DNA from 3 places in the Streptomyces rubradiris genome. Region 2 is predicted to be linked to each of the others. Evidence: predicted binding sites of a transcription regulator. Region 2 holds the regulator's gene; each other region holds the start of a gene.
The links. Region 2 encodes HrcA, which represses chaperone genes, less so after heat shock. Its sites were predicted from a motif close to TTNGCACTCNGNNNNNCNGAGTGCNAA; they were not measured.

Region 1: the regulator HrcA is predicted to act here: its motif matches at 1,782-1,808, upstream of groL (chaperonin GroEL).
Region 3: the regulator HrcA is predicted to act here: its motif matches at 2,220-2,246, upstream of groES (co-chaperone GroES).

The regions. Positions count from the first base shown of each region.
Region 1 covers NZ_BNEA01000015.1:4,532,324-4,538,046, reverse strand. The annotation lists gene groL (chaperonin GroEL) at 1-1,619, opposite strand, end outside; gene Srubr_RS33440 (cold-shock protein) at 1,928-2,131, opposite strand; gene Srubr_RS33435 (MoaD/ThiS family protein) at 2,564-2,839, opposite strand; gene thrC (threonine synthase) at 2,836-4,119, opposite strand; SAM riboswitch class I at 4,138-4,283, opposite strand; gene Srubr_RS33425 (glucosyl-3-phosphoglycerate synthase) at 4,441-5,385, shown strand; gene Srubr_RS33420 (alpha,alpha-trehalose-phosphate synthase (UDP-forming)) at 5,460-5,723, shown strand, end outside.
Region 2 covers NZ_BNEA01000015.1:5,427,741-5,433,463, forward strand. The annotation lists gene Srubr_RS37355 (SpoIIE family protein phosphatase) at 1-154, shown strand, start outside; gene hemW (radical SAM family heme chaperone HemW) at 210-1,442, shown strand; gene Srubr_RS37365 (DUF3097 domain-containing protein) at 1,570-2,433, opposite strand; gene Srubr_RS37370 (MBL fold metallo-hydrolase) at 2,502-3,224, opposite strand; gene hrcA (heat-inducible transcriptional repressor HrcA) at 3,386-4,402, shown strand; gene dnaJ (molecular chaperone DnaJ) at 4,403-5,539, shown strand; gene Srubr_RS37385 (nitronate monooxygenase) at 5,705-5,723, shown strand, end outside.
Region 3 covers NZ_BNEA01000015.1:3,314,443-3,320,165, forward strand. The annotation lists gene groL (chaperonin GroEL) at 21-1,646, opposite strand; gene groES (co-chaperone GroES) at 1,764-2,072, opposite strand; gene Srubr_RS27700 (polysaccharide deacetylase family protein) at 2,735-3,733, opposite strand; gene Srubr_RS27705 (THUMP-like domain-containing protein) at 3,824-4,990, shown strand; gene Srubr_RS27710 (RNA polymerase sigma factor) at 4,975-5,723, opposite strand, start outside.

The DNA of each region.
Region 1 (5,723 bases), 900 kb from region 2:
AAGTCCATGTCACCGCCCGGCATGCCGCCGCCGGCCGGGGCCGCGGCCTTCTCCGGCTTGTCGGCGATGACGGCCTCGGTGGTGAGGAACAGCGCGGCGATCGACGCGGCGTTCTGCAGCGCGGAACGCGTCACCTTCGCCGGGTCGATGATGCCCTCGGCGACCAGGTCGACGTACTCGCCGGTCGCGGCGTTCAGGCCGTGGCCCGGGGTCAGGTTGCGCACCTTCTCCACCACGACACCGCCCTCAAGGCCGGCGTTCACGGCGATCTGCTTCAGCGGGGCCTCCAGGGCGATGCGCACGGCGTTGGCGCCGGTCGCCTCGTCACCCTCCAGCTCCAGCTTCTCGAAGACCTGGGAGGCCTGCAGCAGGGCCACGCCACCACCGGCGACGATGCCCTCCTCGACGGCGGCCTTCGCGTTGCGGACGGCGTCCTCGATGCGGTGCTTGCGCTCCTTGAGCTCCACCTCGGTGGCGGCACCGGCCTTGATGACGGCCACGCCGCCCGCGAGCTTGGCCAGGCGCTCCTGGAGCTTCTCGCGGTCGTAGTCGGAGTCGCTGTTCTCGATCTCGGCGCGGATCTGGTTGACCCGGCCGTTGACCTGCTCGGAGGAGCCGGCACCGTCGACGATGGTGGTCTCGTCCTTGGTGATGACGACCTTGCGGGCGCGGCCCAGGAGGTCCAGGGTCGCGTTCTCCAGCTTGAGGCCGACCTCCTCGGAGATGACCTCGCCGCCCGTGAGGATGGCGATGTCGCCGAGCATGGCCTTGCGGCGGTCGCCGAAGCCCGGGGCCTTGACGGCGACGGACTTGAAGGTGCCGCGGATCTTGTTGACGACCAGGGTCGACAGGGCCTCGCCCTCGACGTCCTCGGCGATGATCAGCAGCGGCTTGCCCGACTGCATGACCTTCTCCAGCAGCGGGAGCAGGTCCTTCACCGCGGAGATCTTGGAGTTGGCGATGAGGATGTACGGGTCCTCGAGCACCGCCTCCATGCGCTCCATGTCGGTCGCGAAGTAGGCGGAGATGTAGCCCTTGTCGAAGCGCATGCCCTCGGTGAGCTCCAGCTCAAGACCGAAGGTGTTGGACTCCTCGACGGTGATGACGCCTTCCTTGCCGACCTTGTCCATGGCCTCGGCGATCAGCTCGCCGATCTGGGTGTCGGCGGCGGAGATGGACGCGGTGGAGGCGATCTGCTCCTTGGTCTCGACGTCCTTCGCCTGCTCCAGCAGGGCGGCGGAGACGGCCTCGACGGCCTTCTCGATACCGCGCTTCAGGGCCATCGGGTTGGCGCCGGCGGCGACGTTGCGCAGGCCCTCCTTGACCAGGGCCTGGGCGAGCACGGTCGCGGTGGTCGTACCGTCACCGGCGACGTCGTCCGTCTTCTTGGCGACTTCCTTGACCAGCTCGGCGCCGATCTTCTCGTACGGGTCCTCGAGCTCGATCTCCTTGGCGATGGAGACACCGTCGTTGGTGATCGTGGGCGCGCCCCACTTCTTCTCGAGGACGACGTTGCGGCCCTTGGGGCCGAGCGTCACCTTCACGGCGTCCGCGAGCTGGTTCATGCCGCGCTCGAGGCCGCGCCGCGCCTCCTCGTCGAACGCGATGATCTTGGCCATGTGAAGTGGTCCCTCCAGGACTGGGGGTGATTCCTTCGGACCGCGCCCGCGCCCGCGACGGACGGCTCGCCGGCCTCGTGGTTCCTTGCCCCACCCGGCCCGCGGGCCTCACCGACCCGGTCCTTCACTGTCACTCTCACCTTCAGAGTGCTAACGCAATGATTAGCACTCGGCATGGTCGAGTGCAAGCGCCCGGCCGGGTGGAGAGGTGCCCGTCAGCCGCCCGCGAACGCCGGAACCGGGACCCGGCTGCGGCACGGCGAAGGGCCCGCACCCTCTGCGAGGTGCGGGCCCTTCACACGAAACATTCAGGCGGTGACGCGAACCATGTCGGCCTGCGGACCCTTCTGGCCCTGCGAGATCTCGAACTCGACCCGCTGGCCCTCTTCCAGGGTGCGGTAGCCGTCCATCTGAATCGCGCTGTAGTGGACGAAGACGTCCGCACCACCGTCGACCGCGATGAAGCCGTACCCCTTCTCCGCGTTGAACCACTTGACGGTGCCCTGAGCCATGCCTAACTCCCCTATTACTGGCCCTTGCACAGATCCACACTTCGCGGACCCGGGTCAGACCTCACCCCCCAACTGGTCGGGGGCGTGCGCCGGAACGCGTCGACCGCGGCCGAATGTATCTGTCCAACTGCCGTCTGCAACAGGTCAATCGGACGAGAATTCTGGACGTCGGAGATCTGGAATATGGCGAGAATTCGCCAGAATTCAGGGCAAGTCGGGCCCCATAAAAGCCACAAAAGCCGCGCGGAACCCGCACAACTTGGCTGTTTCTCATCGGGCGCACGGCATGATCGCAGGGCTCGCGGCCACCCGGCCGCGACCGTGTTCCCCAACTCTACCGCGTTCAATCACGCAGAATTGCCCCCTCCGTTTCTCTCACGGAGGGGGCAATCGAGTGGACGGTCGGTGACCGGCCTCACCGTCGGTGCATGGTCAGCCGCCGGCGACCGCGGGGATGATCGAGATACCGGCGCCGTCGGGGGTCGCCGTGTCCAGGCCCTGCTCGAAGCGCACGTCGTCGTCGTTGACGTACACGTTGACGAACCGGCGCAGCTTGCCCTGGTCGTCCAGGACGCGGGCGGCGATCCCCGTGTGGTTCTTCTCCAGGTCCGCGATGACCTCGCCGAGCGTGCCGCCCTCGGCCGGGACCTCGGCCCGGCCGCCGGTGTAGGTACGCAGGATGGTGGGGATGCGAACGGTCACGCTCATGCGAGGCCAGCCTCTCGGAAGGAGTCCAGGGTCGGGCGGATGGTGGCGGTCAGGCCGGTCCCGGCGACCGCGTCCAGGGTCTTCAGGCCGTCACCGGTGTTGAGGACGACCGTGGTCTTGGCCGGGTCCAGCACGCCCTCCTGGAGCAGCTTGCGGGTCACGCCGACGGTCACGCCGCCCGCCGTCTCCGCGAAGATGCCCTCGGTGCGCGCCAGCAGCCGGATGGCGTCGACGATCTGCGCGTCCGTGACGTCCTCCACGGCACCGCCGGTGCGGCGGGCCACGTCCAGGACGTAGGGGCCGTCGGCCGGGTTGCCGATCGCCAGGGACTTGGCGATGGTGTCCGGCTTCTGCGGCCGTACGACGTCGTGGCCGGCCTTGAAGGCGGTGGAGACCGGGGAGCAGCCCTCGGCCTGGGCGCCGAAGATCTTGTACGGCCGGTCCTCGACCAGCCCGAGCTTGATCAGCTCCTGGAGACCCTTGTCGATCTTCGTGAGCTGGGAGCCGGAGGCGATCGGGATCACGATCTGGTCGGGCAGCCGCCAGCCGAGCTGCTCGCAGATCTCGTACGCCAGCGTCTTGGAGCCCTCGGCGTAGTACGGCCGCAGGTTGACGTTGACGAAGCCCCAGCCCTCGCCGGACGGGTCGCCGATCAGCTCGGAGCAGAAGCGGTTCACGTCGTCGTAGTTGCCCTCGATGCCGACGAGTTCACCGCCGTAGACCGCGGCCATGACGATCTTGCCCTGCTCCAGGTCGTGCGGGATGAACACGCAGGAGCGGAAGCCGGCCCGGGCGGCGGCGGCGCCGACGGCTCCGGCGAGGTTGCCGGTGGAGGAGCAGGACAGGGTGGTGAAGCCGAAGGCGCGGGCGGCCTCCAGGGCCTGGGCGACGACCCGGTCCTTGAAGGAGTGGGTCGGGTTGCCGGAGTCGTCCTTGACGTACAGGCCGCCGGTCACGCCCAGTTCGCGGGCGAGGTTGTCGGCCTTGACGAGTTTGGTCCAGCCGGGGTTGAGATTGGGCTTTTCGGCGACGTCGGCCGGGACCGGCAGCAGTGGGGCGTAGCGCCAGATGCTGGCGGGGCCGGCCTCGATGCGCCGGCGCAGTTCCTCGGTGTCGTAGGCGGAGAAGTCGTAGGCGATCTCCAGCGGGCCGAAGCACTCCTCGCAGGCGAAGACCGGTCCGAGGGGCACCCGGTGGCCGCATTCGCGACAGCTGAGGGCCGCTGCGGGACCGAGGTCCACGGTGGAGTCGCTGGAGGTTGCAACTGTCTGCACAGCCATGTGAGGCGAGGCCCTTTCTCCTCATCTTCCTCACGACGCATCTCGCCGTGAGACGGATTTGGCACCTTCCCTAGCCGGGAGCCTCGCTCGGAAGAAGACGAGAATCGGCTGGAGGGTTGCCGGGGCTTCATCGGGCCGTGTCCCTCTGCCCCTCTGGATGAGCTGTATGTGGTTGTCAACGCCGCTTGACCCCCCGACATGCGATGGTCATCGGCGTTGTTCAAGACTGTAACCGAAGGCCAGGACAGTTGAGATAGTCGTCCGAACCGCGAGATGCATCACACGGCGACGTGTGGTGGTGACAGTGAGGAGCCGCCGACCGTGCTGGAAGAAGTCGAGCGCTGGCTGGGCCGCCGCTCCTGGTCCGTGGCCGACCGCCCGCCGCACCAGGTGCTGGCCGCCAAGCAGCGCACGGGCCAGACGATCAGCGTCGTACTGCCCGCCCTCAACGAGGAGGAGACGGTCGGTGACATCGTCACCGTCATCCGCCGCGACCTCGTGGAGCAGATCCCGCTCGTCGACGAGGTCGTGGTCGTCGACTCCGGCTCCACCGATCGCACCTCCGAGGTCGCCGCGCGGGCCGGCGCCCGGGTCGTCCACCGCGACGAGATCCTGCCCCGCATCCCGGCCGTCCCCGGCAAGGGCGAGGTGCTGTGGCGCTCGCTGCTGGTGACCGGCGGGGACATCGTCTGCTTCATCGACGCGGACCTGCGGGAGTTCTCCTCCGACTTCGTGCTCGGCATCGTCGGGCCGCTGCTCACCGAGGCGGACGTGGACCTGGTCAAGGCGATGTACGACCGTCCGCTCGCGGGCTCCGCCGGGCAGGGCGGGCGGGTCACCGAGCTGATGGCCCGGCCGCTGCTGAACATGCACTGGCCGCAGCTGGCCGGTTTCGTGCAGCCGCTGGGCGGCGAGTACGCGGCCCGCCGCTCGCTGCTGGAGCAGCTGCCGTTCCCGGTGGGCTACGGCGTGGAGCTGGGCATGCTGGTGGACGCGCTACACCTGGTGGGCCTGGACGCGCTGGCCCAGGTCGACGTGGGGGTGCGCAAGCACCGGCACCAGGACGGTCAGGCCCTCGGCCGGATGGCCGCCGCGATCTACCGCACGGCCCAGCTCCGGCTGGCCCGGGGCCATCTGGTGCGGCCCGCGCTGACCCAGTTCGAGCGGGGCGAGGACGGCTTCGAGCCGCGTACCTACTCGGTGGACACCGAGGAGCGCCCGCCCATGGTGGAGATCGCGGAGTACGCGGAGCGGAAGGTGGCGTGAACGGTCGGTACACGGCCTGCTTCGCAGGTGGATCGCACGTTTGAGGGTTTACGGGCCGGGCTAGGTTGAGGCGTATGGCTTCCACGCGCACTGCTGTCGGCAAAGCTCGGGTTCTGGTCGCCTCCAACCGCGGCCCGGTCTCCTATCAGGTACGCGAGGACGGCTCGCTCGACGCCCGGCGGGGCGGCGGCGGGCTGGTCTCGGGGCTGTCCGCCATCGGGTCGGACGCGGACTCGGTGTGGGTGTGCGCCGCGCTGGGCGACGGCGACCGGGCGGCGGTGCGGCGCGCCGACGGCGGGCTGCTGCCGGTGGAGGAGACCGGCGGGCAGCGGGTGCGG
Region 2 (5,723 bases):
GTTCGACGACGGCGACGGCCTTGCCCACGCCCTGTCCGGCTGCGCCGGGCTCGGCGCCGAACTGATCGCGGAGCGCATCCGCCGCCTGGTCCACGACTTCGGCGCCGACCTGCCCGGGGACGACCTGGCCCTGCTGGTGCTCCAGGCCGAGTGACGCCCCCGCAGCACGGCCGGCCGGGCAACGCCCGCGGTGCTGGACAATGGAAGGCATGCCTTCCGCACTCCCCGACGGCGAGCCCGTCCCCGCTGACGGCGCGCTGCCCGGCTCCGCGCTCGCCGGGGCCGCCGCCCGCCCGCTCGGCTTCTACCTGCACGTCCCGTACTGCGCGACCCGCTGCGGCTACTGCGACTTCAACACCTACACCGCGACCGAGCTGCGCGGCACCGGCGGAGTGCTCGCGTCCCGGGACAACTACGCGGACACGCTGACCGACGAGATCCGGCTGGCCCGCAAGGTATTGGGTGACGACCCCCGCGAGGTCCGTACGGTGTTCGTCGGGGGCGGTACGCCCACGCTGCTGGCCGCCGGGGACCTGGTACGGATGCTGGGGGCGATCCGCGAGGAGTTCGGTCTCGCGCCGGACGCGGAGATCACCACGGAGGCGAACCCGGAGTCCGTCGACCCCGCCTACCTGGCCACCCTCCGCGAGGGCGGCTTCAACCGGATCTCCTTCGGCATGCAGAGCGCCCGGCGGCACGTGCTGAAGGTCCTGGACCGCACCCACACCCCCGGCCGTCCCGAGGCGTGCGTGGCGGAGGCCAGGGCGGCGGGCTTCGAGCACGTGAACCTCGACCTGATCTACGGCACGCCGGGGGAGAGCGACGACGACTGGCGGGCCTCGCTGGAGGCCGCCCTGGGCGCCGGGCCCGACCACGTCAGCGCCTACGCGCTCATCGTGGAGGAGGGCACCCAGCTGGCCCGCCGGATCCGCCGGGGCGAGGTCCCGATGACCGACGACGACGTGCACGCCGACCGGTACCTGATCGCGGAGGAGACGCTGAGCCGGGCGGGCTTCGAGTGGTACGAGGTCTCCAACTGGGCAACCTCCGAGGCGGGCCGCTGCCTGCACAACGAGCTGTACTGGCGCGGCGCCGACTGGTGGGGCGCCGGACCGGGGGCGCACTCGCACGTGGGCGGCGTGCGCTGGTGGAACGTGAAGCACCCCGGCGCGTACGCGGCGGCGCTCGCCGACGGACGCTCTCCGGGAGCCGGCCGCGAGCTCCTGTCGGACGAGGACCGCCGCGTCGAACGCGTCCTCCTCGAACTGCGCCTGCGCGAGGGTGTCCCCCTGTCCCTGCTGAAGCCGGAGGGCCTCGCCGCCTCCCGGCGCGCACTGACGGACGGACTCCTCCAGGAACGGCCGTACGAGGAGGGCCGAGCCGTACTGACCCTGCGGGGGCGCCTGCTGGCGGACGCGGTGGTGCGGGACCTGGTGGACTGACCGGCAGCCCCGCGGCGGCGGGGACGACGACATGCTCGGACGTGTGGACGAGCTGATCGACGGGCCACCTCCGCGACGGCGGAGAGCGATCCACCGGTCCCGCCCGGCTCAACGGTTCGGCAGGCCCTCAGGGCACGGTCACGTGGTCGATGAGACGCTCGACACAGCCCAGCAGTTCCGGCTCCAGGTCCTTGTAGGACCGCACCCGCTTCAGGATCGCCTGCCACACCGCGCCGGTGTTCTCCGCCGGCCAGCCCAGTGACCGGCAGACCCCCGTCTTCCAGTCCTGTCCCTTCGGTACCGTCGGCCATGCCTCGATGCCCAGGGAGGCGGGCTTCACCGCCTGCCAGATGTCGATGAACGGGTGACCGACGACCAGGGCGTGCTCGCTGGTGACCGACTGGGCGATCCGCCATTCCTTCGTGCCCGGCACCAGGTGGTCCACCAGGACGCCCAGGCGGGCGTCGGGGCCCGGGGCGAAGGACTCCACGATGGCCGGCAGGTCGTCCACGCCCTCCAGGTACTCCACGACCACGCCCTCGACGCGCAGGTCGTCGCCCCAGACCTTCTCGACCAGCTCGGCGTCGTGCCGGCCCTCCACGTAGATGCGGCCGGCGCGGGCCACGCGCGCGCGTGCCTGGGGGACGGCGATCGAGCCGGACGCCGTACGGGTGGGGCGGGCCGGGGCCGAGGCCGGGCGGACCAGCGTGACGGGCCTGCCCTCCAGCAGGAAGCCGCGCGGTTCCAGGGGGAAGACGCGGTGCTTGCCGAAGCGGTCCTCCAGGGTCACCGTGCCCGCCTCGCAGCGGATCACCGCGCCGCAGAACCCGGTACCGGCCTCCTCCACCACCAAGCCTGGCTCCGCGGCCACCTCCGGCGCCGGCTGCGGCTTCTTCTTCCAGGGAGGGGTGAGATCCGGCGAATACACACGAGGGCGCGGGCCCGAAGGGCCCTCGTTGGAAGGGCGGTGGCGGGAGACGGGTGGGCGCATTCGGATGACGATAGGAGAAGCCGCGCCAGGGCAAGCGCGACACGCCGGAATGCCGGCCGGAACGCCGTTCAGATCACGTCGAACCGTGCCGCCAGCTCGTCCCGTTGACGTCGCACGAACGCCGCGTCCACCACCGCCCCGTGACCGGGCACGTACACCGCGTCCTCGCCGCCCAGCGCCAGCAGCCGGTCCAGGGCGTCCGGCCAGCGGGCGGGGACCGCGTCCGGGCCGGCCTGGGGCTCGCCGGACTCCTCCACCAGGTCGCCGCAGAAGACCACCTCGGGGGAGCCGGGGACCAGCACCGCGAGGTCGTGGGCGGTGTGGCCCGGGCCCACATTGGCCAGCAGCGCCTGCCGGCCGTCGCCGAGGTCCAGCGTCCACTCGCCGGACACCAGGTGCCGGGGCGTGACCAGCGCGTCCACCGCCTCGTCGGCGTCGGCGACCGGCAGCCCGTTGCGCACCGCGTCCAGTCGCAGCTCCGCCCGCTCGAACGCGAACACCGCGTCCAGGCCGACCGCTCCGTACACCTCCGCCCCGGCGAACACCGCCGCGCCGAAGACGTGGTCGAAGTGGGGATGGGTGAGCGCGAGATGGGTCACACGGCCGCCCGCCAGCTCCTCGGCCCGCGCGCGCAGCCGGGCCCCCTCCGCCAGGCTCGAACCGGCGTCCACGAGCAGCGCCGTCCCCTCGCCCACGACCAGCCCCGCCGTGCAGTCCCAGCCCGGCAGCCGGCACCGCCCCACCCCGGCCGCCAGCCGTTCCCACCCCAGCTCTTCCCAAGTCACGCTCATACCCGCGACGCTAGCGCTACCACCCGGCGGCGCGGCCCGACCTTGCCCAGGGTGTACCCGACGGCCGTACACTGGGCCGGGGAAGGCTGGCACTCGTATGGGAAGAGTGCCAGGCGGACGACCCGATGGGACGAGGGACGACGTGCTGGAGGTGCGCGCGCATGCTGAGTGAACGCAGGCTTCAGGTACTGCGCGCCATCGTCCAGGACTACGTGGGCACCGAGGAGCCGGTCGGTTCCAAGGCGCTCACCGAGCGGCACAACCTCGGCGTCTCCCCGGCCACCGTCCGCAACGACATGGCGGCCCTGGAGGAGGAGGGGTACATCGCGCAGCCGCACACCAGCGCGGGGCGCATCCCCACCGACAAGGGCTACCGCCTGTTCGTGGACAAGCTCGCGGGCGTGAAGCCGATGACCGCGCCCGAGCGGCGGGCGATCCAGAACTTCCTGGAGGGCGCCGTCGACCTCGACGACGTCGTGGCGCGCACGGTGCGGCTGCTCGCGCAGCTGACCCGGCAGGTCGCCGTCGTGCAGTACCCGTCGCTGACCCGGTCCACGGTCCGGCACGTGGAGCTGCTCTCGCTCGCCCCGGCGCGCGTGATGCTCGTGCTGATCACCGACACCGGCCGGGTCGAGCAGCGTATGGTCGACTGCCCGGCCCCGTTCGGCGAGGCCTCGCTGGCGGATCTGCGGGCCCGGCTGAACAGCAGGGTCGCGGGCCGCCGGTTCACCGATGTGCCGATGCTGGTCGAGGACCTGCCGGACGCCTTCGAGCCGGAGGACCGAGGTACGGTCTCCACGGTGCTCTCCACCCTGCTGGAGACACTCGTGGAGGAGAACGAGGAGCGGCTGATGATCGGCGGTACCGCCAATCTCACCCGTTTCGGGCACGACTTCCCCCTCACGATCAGGCCCGTCCTGGAGGCACTGGAGGAGCAGGTCGTGCTCCTCAAGCTCCTCGGCGAGGCGAAGGACCCGGGCGTGACCGTGCGCATCGGCCACGAGAACGCCCACGAGGGACTCAACTCCACGTCCGTCGTGTCGGTCGGCTACGGTTCGGGCGGCGAGGCGGTTGCCAAGCTCGGCGTGGTCGGACCGACCCGCATGGACTACCCGGGAACGATGGGAGCGGTACGCGCAGTGGCACGGTACGTCGGACAGATCCTGGCGGAGTCGTAGGTGGCCACGGACTACTACGCCGTTCTCGGCGTGCGCCGCGACGCGTCGCAGGATGAGATCAAGAAGGCGTTCCGGCGGCTCGCACGCGAGCTGCACCCGGACGTCAACCCGGATCCGAAGACCCAGGAGCGGTTCAAGGAGATCAACGCCGCTTACGAGGTGCTGTCGGACCCGCAGAAGAAGCAGGTCTACGACCTCGGCGGCGACCCGCTCTCGCAGTCCGGCGGCGCCGGCGCCGGCGGCTTCGGGGCCGGCGGCTTCGGCAACTTCTCCGACATCATGGACGCGTTCTTCGGTACGGCGTCGCAGCGCGGGCCGCGCTCGCGCACCCGGCGCGGCCAGGACGCGATGATCCGGATCGAGGTCGAGCTGGACGAGGCGGCCTTCGGGACGACCAAGGACATCCAGGTCGACACCGCCATCGTCTGCAACACCTGCAACGGCGAGGGCGCGGCCCCCGGCACGTCCGCCCAGACGTGTGACATGTGCCGCGGCCGGGGCGAGGTCTCCCAGGTCACCCGGTCCTTCCTGGGCCAGGTCATGACCTCCCGGCCGTGCCCGCAGTGCCAGGGCTTCGGCACGGTCGTGCCGACCCCGTGCCCGGAGTGCGCGGGCGACGGCCGCGTGCGCTCCCGCCGCACGCTCACCGTGAAGATCCCGGCCGGTGTCGACAACGGCACCCGGATCCAGCTCGCGGGCGAGGGCGAGGTCGGCCCCGGCGGCGGCCCGGCCGGCGACCTGTACGTGGAGATCCACGAGCTGCCGCACCCCACCTTCCAGCGGCGCGGCGACGACCTGCACTGCACGGTCACCATCCCGATGACGGCCGCGGCGCTCGGCACCAAGGTGCCGCTGGAGACCCTGGACGGCATGGAGGAGGTCGACATCCGGCCCGGCACCCAGTCCGGCCAGTCGATCCCGCTGCACGACCGCGGTGTCACGCATCTGCGCGGCGGCGGCCGGGGCGACCTGGTCGTGCACGTCGAGGTGCAGACCCCGACCAAGCTCGACCCCGAGCAGGAGCGCCTGCTGCGCGAACTGGCCAAGCTCCGCGGCGAGGAACGGCCCCAGGGCCAGTTCCAGCCGGGACAGCAGGGTCTGTTCTCGCGACTGAAGGACGCGTTCAACGGGCGCTGAGGTCGGCCGAGGGGCGCGTTCAACGGGCGCTGACGTCGGCTGAAGGGCGCGTTCGGCGGGCGCTGGACCATGCGGGCGCCCCCGGGTTGTGTCGGGGGCGTCTCAGGGCCGTTCCGGGGGACGCCCCGATTCCGGCCGGTCCGAAGGACGTGACACCATGCGGTCATGTCCTCCGCGCTGACCG
Region 3 (5,723 bases), 2.1 Mb from region 2:
TTCCCTCACGGGCGTCGGCCTCAGTGGGCGTGGCCGTGGCTGTGGCCTGCGGCGGCCGGCTCTTCCTCTTCCTTCTTCTCGACGACCAGGGTCTCGGTCGTGAGCAGCAGGGAGGCGATGGAGGCGGCGTTCTCCAGGGCGGAGCGGGTGACCTTGACCGGGTCGATGACGCCGGCCTTGATCAGGTCGCCGTACTCGCCGGTGGCGGCGTTGTAGCCCTGGCCCTTGTCCAGGTCCTTGACCTTGGACACGATGACGTAGCCCTCCTGGCCGGCGTTCTCGCCGATCCAGCGCAGCGGCTCGACCACGGCGTTGCGGACCACGGCGACACCGGTGGCCTCGTCGCCGGTCTTGTCGAGGTTGCCCTCGAGGACCTTGGAGGCGTGGACCAGAGCGGAGCCACCACCGGAGACGATGCCCTCCTCGACCGCGGCGCGGGTCGCGGAGATGGCGTCCTCCAGACGGTGCTTCTTCTCCTTCAGCTCCACCTCGGTGGCGGCGCCGACCTTGATCACGCACACGCCGCCGGCCAGCTTCGCGAGGCGCTCCTGGAGCTTCTCGCGGTCCCAGTCGGAGTCGGTGTTCTCGATCTCGGCCTTGATCTGGGCGACGCGGCCCTGCACGTCCTCCGACTTGCCGGCGCCGTCGACGATCGTGGTGTCGTCCTTGGTGACGGTGACGCGGCGGGCGGAGCCGAGCACGTCGATGCCGACCTGGTCGAGCTTGAGGCCGACCTCCTCGGAGATGACGGTGGCGCCGGTGAGGACGGCCATGTCCTGGAGCATCGCCTTGCGGCGGTCGCCGAAGCCGGGGGCCTTCACCGCGACGGCGTTGAAGGTGCCGCGGATCTTGTTGACGACCAGGGTCGACAGGGCCTCGCCCTCGATGTCCTCGGCGATGATCAGCAGCGGCTTGGAGGAGCCGGCCTGGATGACCTTCTCCAGCAGCGGCAGCAGGTCGGCGATAGCGGAGATCTTGCCCTGGTTGATGAGGATGTACGGGTCCTCCAGGACGGCCTCCATGCGCTCCTGGTCCGTCACGAAGTACGGCGACAGGTAGCCCTTGTCGAAGGCCATGCCCTCGGTGAAGTCCAGCTCCAGGCCGAAGGTGTTGGACTCCTCGACGGTGATGACACCGTCCTTGCCGACCTTGTCCATCGCCTCGGCGATCAGCTCGCCGACCTGCTGGTCCTGGGCGGACAGCGCGGCCACGGCGGCGATGTCGGACTTCTCGTCGATCGGGCGCGCGGTGGCGAGCAGGTCCTCGGAGACGGCCTTGACGGCGGCGTCGATGCCCTTCTTCAGGGCGGCCGGGGAGGCGCCGGCGGCGACGTTCTTCAGGCCCTCGCGGACCAGCGCCTGGGCGAGCACGGTGGCGGTGGTGGTGCCGTCACCAGCGATGTCGTTGGTCTTGGTCGCCACCTCCTTCACCAGCTGGGCGCCGAGGTTCTCGTACGGGTCCTCGATCTCGACCTCGCGGGCGATCGTGACACCGTCGTTGGTGATGGTGGGGGCGCCGAACTTCTTGTCGATGACGACGTTGCGGCCGCGGGGGCCGATCGTCACCTTGACGGTGTCGGCAAGCTTGTTGACGCCGCGCTCAAGGGCGCGACGGGCGTCCTCGTCGAACTTCAGGATCTTCGCCATGACAGCGGGAGCCCTCTCGGAAATCTGTGGGTGAAAAACGCCGCGCCCCGGGCGCCCGGCTTCTTATCGGTCGCGGGGGCCAGGGGCGCAGCTCAAGCGGAGAGTTGCTTGAGGTGATTACTTCTCGATGATCGCGAGCACGTCGCGAGCCGAGAGGACGAGGTACTCGTCGCCGTTGTACTTCACCTCGGTGCCGCCGTACTTGCTGTAGAGGACGACGTCGCCGACCTTGACGTCGAGCGGAAGGCGCTCACCGTTCTCGAACCGGCCCGGGCCCACGGCGAGGACGGCGCCCTCCTGGGGCTTCTCCTTCGCGGTGTCCGGGATGACCAGGCCAGAGGCCGTGGTCTGCTCGGCGTCCAGCGGCTGGACCACGATGCGGTCCTCGAGCGGCTTGATGGCAACCTTGGAGCTGGCGGTCGTCACGATCCGACCTCCCCCTTCGGAGATCTCACGGGGTTAACTGTCTGAGGTGGCGACCAGGTCGATCCGTCGTCGCGGGTGCCGGACCTGCCCGTCGCGTTTGTTGGCACTCTCACCTGCGGAGTGCCAGACCTGAGACTATGACCGGGGTTAGCACTCGGTCAAGCGGAGTGCCAATCCCGTGCGGCGCGTCGGCGGTGAATCGGCCGTCTTGGCGTTGACCGACGGTCCCGAGGGGCCGGCTCTCCTGGACACAGTCCCCCAGGCGGGCCGTCGTCAGGCCCCGCTCCCGGGCCGCCCTGAGGACCCGTGCCGCGCGCTCGCGCAGGGGTACGTGGCCCGACTCGTCGAGGTCCACGAGGACGATGTCGCCGAGGGCGCGCAGGCGGGCGAAGTGGCGGTGGCCGGGGACGGGGCGGGGGGCGCCGGGTGTCCGGCGAGCGGGCGGGCCGGGCGGAACGGGGAGCGGGGGAGCGCGTGGGCCGAGGGGCGGGCGAGCGGGCGGGGCGGTCTCCGGTGCCGGTGATTCCGGCCGGGGGCTCCGGCGTGCGGGCGCACCCCTTCGACGGCCTTCTTGCCGAGGCGTTCGATGGGGTCGACGGACTGGGCGCAGCCCGTCAGGAGCAGGGCCGGGGCGAGGAGCGCGGCAGGGCCCCGCAGGTGCCTCACAGGTAGTCCTCCAGGCGGGCGACGGCGTAGCCCTCGCGGGTGACCTTGTCCAGGAAGTTCCGCATGTCGTCCACCATCGTGCCGTTCCAGTCGTCCCGGCCGCGGAAGTGGGTGAGGACGATGTCGCCGGGGTGCAGCCGGCGGTCCCAGTCGCGGTACTCCCAGTGGTCGACGAAGACCTCCTCGTCCCAGATCGGCGCGTACTTGATGCCGCACTCCTTGGCGGCGCGCAGGGTGTCGCCGTTGTAGTTGCCGTACGGCGGCCGGAAGACGGTGGGCGCCTTGCCGAACTGCTTCTTCATGACGGTCTGCATGCCGCAGATCTCGTCGCGCTGCTCCTCGTAGGACAGCCCGGGCAGGTAGGGGTGGGTGAGGGTGTGGTTGTTCAGGGTGACGCCCTGGGCCTGCATCCGGCGGAAGTAGCCGTAGTCGTCCTCGATGACGTAGTTGCTGAGGAACGCGGTGTACGGCACCTTCAGCTCGCTCATCATGCGCAGGAACGCCGGGTCCTTCTCGGCGCCGTCGTCGATGGTGAGGAAGACGACCTTCTGCCGGGTGGGCACGGTGGTGAAGACCGGGGGGAGGTTCTCCTCCTCCTGGCCGTCCACCTCGAAGCCGTCCCGGGGGGTGATCCGGGGTTTCTCGGCGGGCGGGGCCGGCGGGGTGAGCGGGGTCCGCTCCAGGCCCCAGCGCCGGGCGGCGGCGGCCAGCCGGGCGTGTTCGGCGGCCTGGCGGGCGCGGGGGTCCAGGGGGCGGGCGGGGCCGCCCTGGGCCGGGGCCGGGGCGGGATCTCCGGCGCAGCCGGTCAGGAGGGCGGCCAGTGCGAGGGCGGTGGTGGCCGCGGCCGTCTTCGCGATCCGCGCCCGGCTTCTGTCGTCCGTCTTCGCGACCCGTGCCCGGCCTCTGTCATCCGCCTTCGCGACCCGTGCCCGGCCTCTGTCATCCGCCTTCGCGACCCATGCCCGACTTTTGTCATTTTGTACTACTGCTCGCATGGTGCCGGATCCTCCCAGGCCCCGGCCCGCGCCCCGGGCCGACACCGCCGCCGCGGGCGCACCATCCACCGACTGGCCCACAATGAGCCGGTGAACGACCTCGCTCTGCTCCTCACCCCCGAAGGCCGCGCCCTCCTCGACGAGGTGCGCGACACCGAGCCCGCGCGGGAACTCGCGGTGGCCACCCGGCTGCGCCGCGACCACCCCGCCGAACTGGTCTCGGCCGCGCTGGGCCAGGCCCGGCTGCGGCAGCGGGCGGTGGCGAAGTTCGGGGCGGAGGACGCCGGCCGGATGTTCTTCACCCCGAACGGGGTCGAGCAGTCCACCCGGGCGAGCGTGGCCGCCTACCGGGCGCGGCGGCTGACGGAGCTGGGCGTGACCTCCGTGGCCGACCTGTGCTGCGGCATCGGCGGGGACGCCATCGCGCTGGCGCGGGCCGGAATCCGGGTACTGGCCGTGGACCGCGACCCGCTGACCGCGGCGGCGGCCCGCGCCAACGCCGAGGCGCTGGGCCTGGCGGAGCTGATCGAGGTGCGCGAGGCCGATGTGACGGAGGTGGACACCGCCGGGTACGACGCGGTGTTCGCGGACCCGGCCCGGCGCGGCGGGCGCGGCCGGGTGTTCGACCCCGAGGCGTACTCGCCGCCGCTGTCCTGGGCGGTCGAGACGGCCCGCCGGGCGCCCCGCGCGGCGCTGAAGATCGCGCCCGGCATCCCGCACGAGATCGTCCCGGCCGAGGCCGAGGCCGAGTGGATCTCGGACGGCGGGGACGTGAAGGAGGCCGTGCTGTGGTTCGGCACCGGGGCGCCGGGCGCCGTACGGGCCACCCTGCTGCCGGGACCGCGCACGCTGCTCGGCCGCGGCCTGCCCGACCCGGCGGTGCGGCCGGTGGGGCGGTACCTGTACGAGCCGGACGGCGCGGTCATCCGCGCCCACCTGGTCGCGGAGGTGGCCGAGGAGCTCGGCGGCGGGCTGCTGGACGCGACCATCGCCTACGTCACCGCCGACGAGCCGCGGCCCACTCCGTACGCCACCGGCTACGAGATCACCGACCGGCTGCCCTTCAACGTCAAGCGGCTCAAGGCCCTGCTGCGCGAGCGCGAGGTCGGCACGCTGACCGTGAAGAAGCGCGGCTCGGCCGTCGAACCGGAGGAGCTGCGCCGCAAGGTGAGGCCGCAGGGGCCGAACGCGGCCACCGTCTTCCTCACCCGGGTGGCGGGGGCGCCGACGATGCTGATCGGTCAGCCGCTGGGCTGATCCGCCCGGCGCAGCAGCAGCGCGCGTTCGCGTTCGTTGCGGGTCAGACCGGCCGCCCGGAGGAACTCCTCGCGGGCCTCGGGGACGCGTCCCAGCCGGGCCAGCAGGTCGCCGCGGACGCTGGGCAGCAGGTGGTAGCCGCGCAGCGCGGGTTCGGCGGCCAGGGCGTCCACCAGTTCCAGGCCCCGCTGCGGCCCCTCGGCCATCGACACGGCGACCGCGCGGTTCAGCTCGACCACCGGGGACGGCGCGCGGGCGGCCAGCAGTCCGTACAGGGCGGCGATGGCCCGCCAGTCGGTCTCCTCGTAGGTGTACGCGCGCGCGTGGCAGGCGGCGATGGCCGCCTGGAGGGCGTACGGTCCCGGCGGTCCCGCCGCGGTGGCCCCGGCGCGCTCCAGCGCGTGCACCCCGCGCGCGATGAGCATGCGGTTCCAGCGGCGGCGGTCCTGGTCCCGCAGCAGCACCGGTGTGCCGTCGGGGGCGGTACGGGCGGGGGTGCGGGACGCCTGGAACTCCAGCAGCGCGCTCAGGCCGTGCACCTCGGGCTCCCCCGGCATCAGCCCGGACAGCACCCGGGCCAGCCGCAAGGCGTCCTCACACAGGCCGGGGCGCAGCCAGTCGTCGCCGGCGGTGGCCGCGTACCCCTCGTTGAAGATCAGGTAGACGACGTCCAGGACGGAGCCGAGGCGGGCGGCGCGGTCGGGCCCGTACGGCACCTCGAAGGCGACGTTCT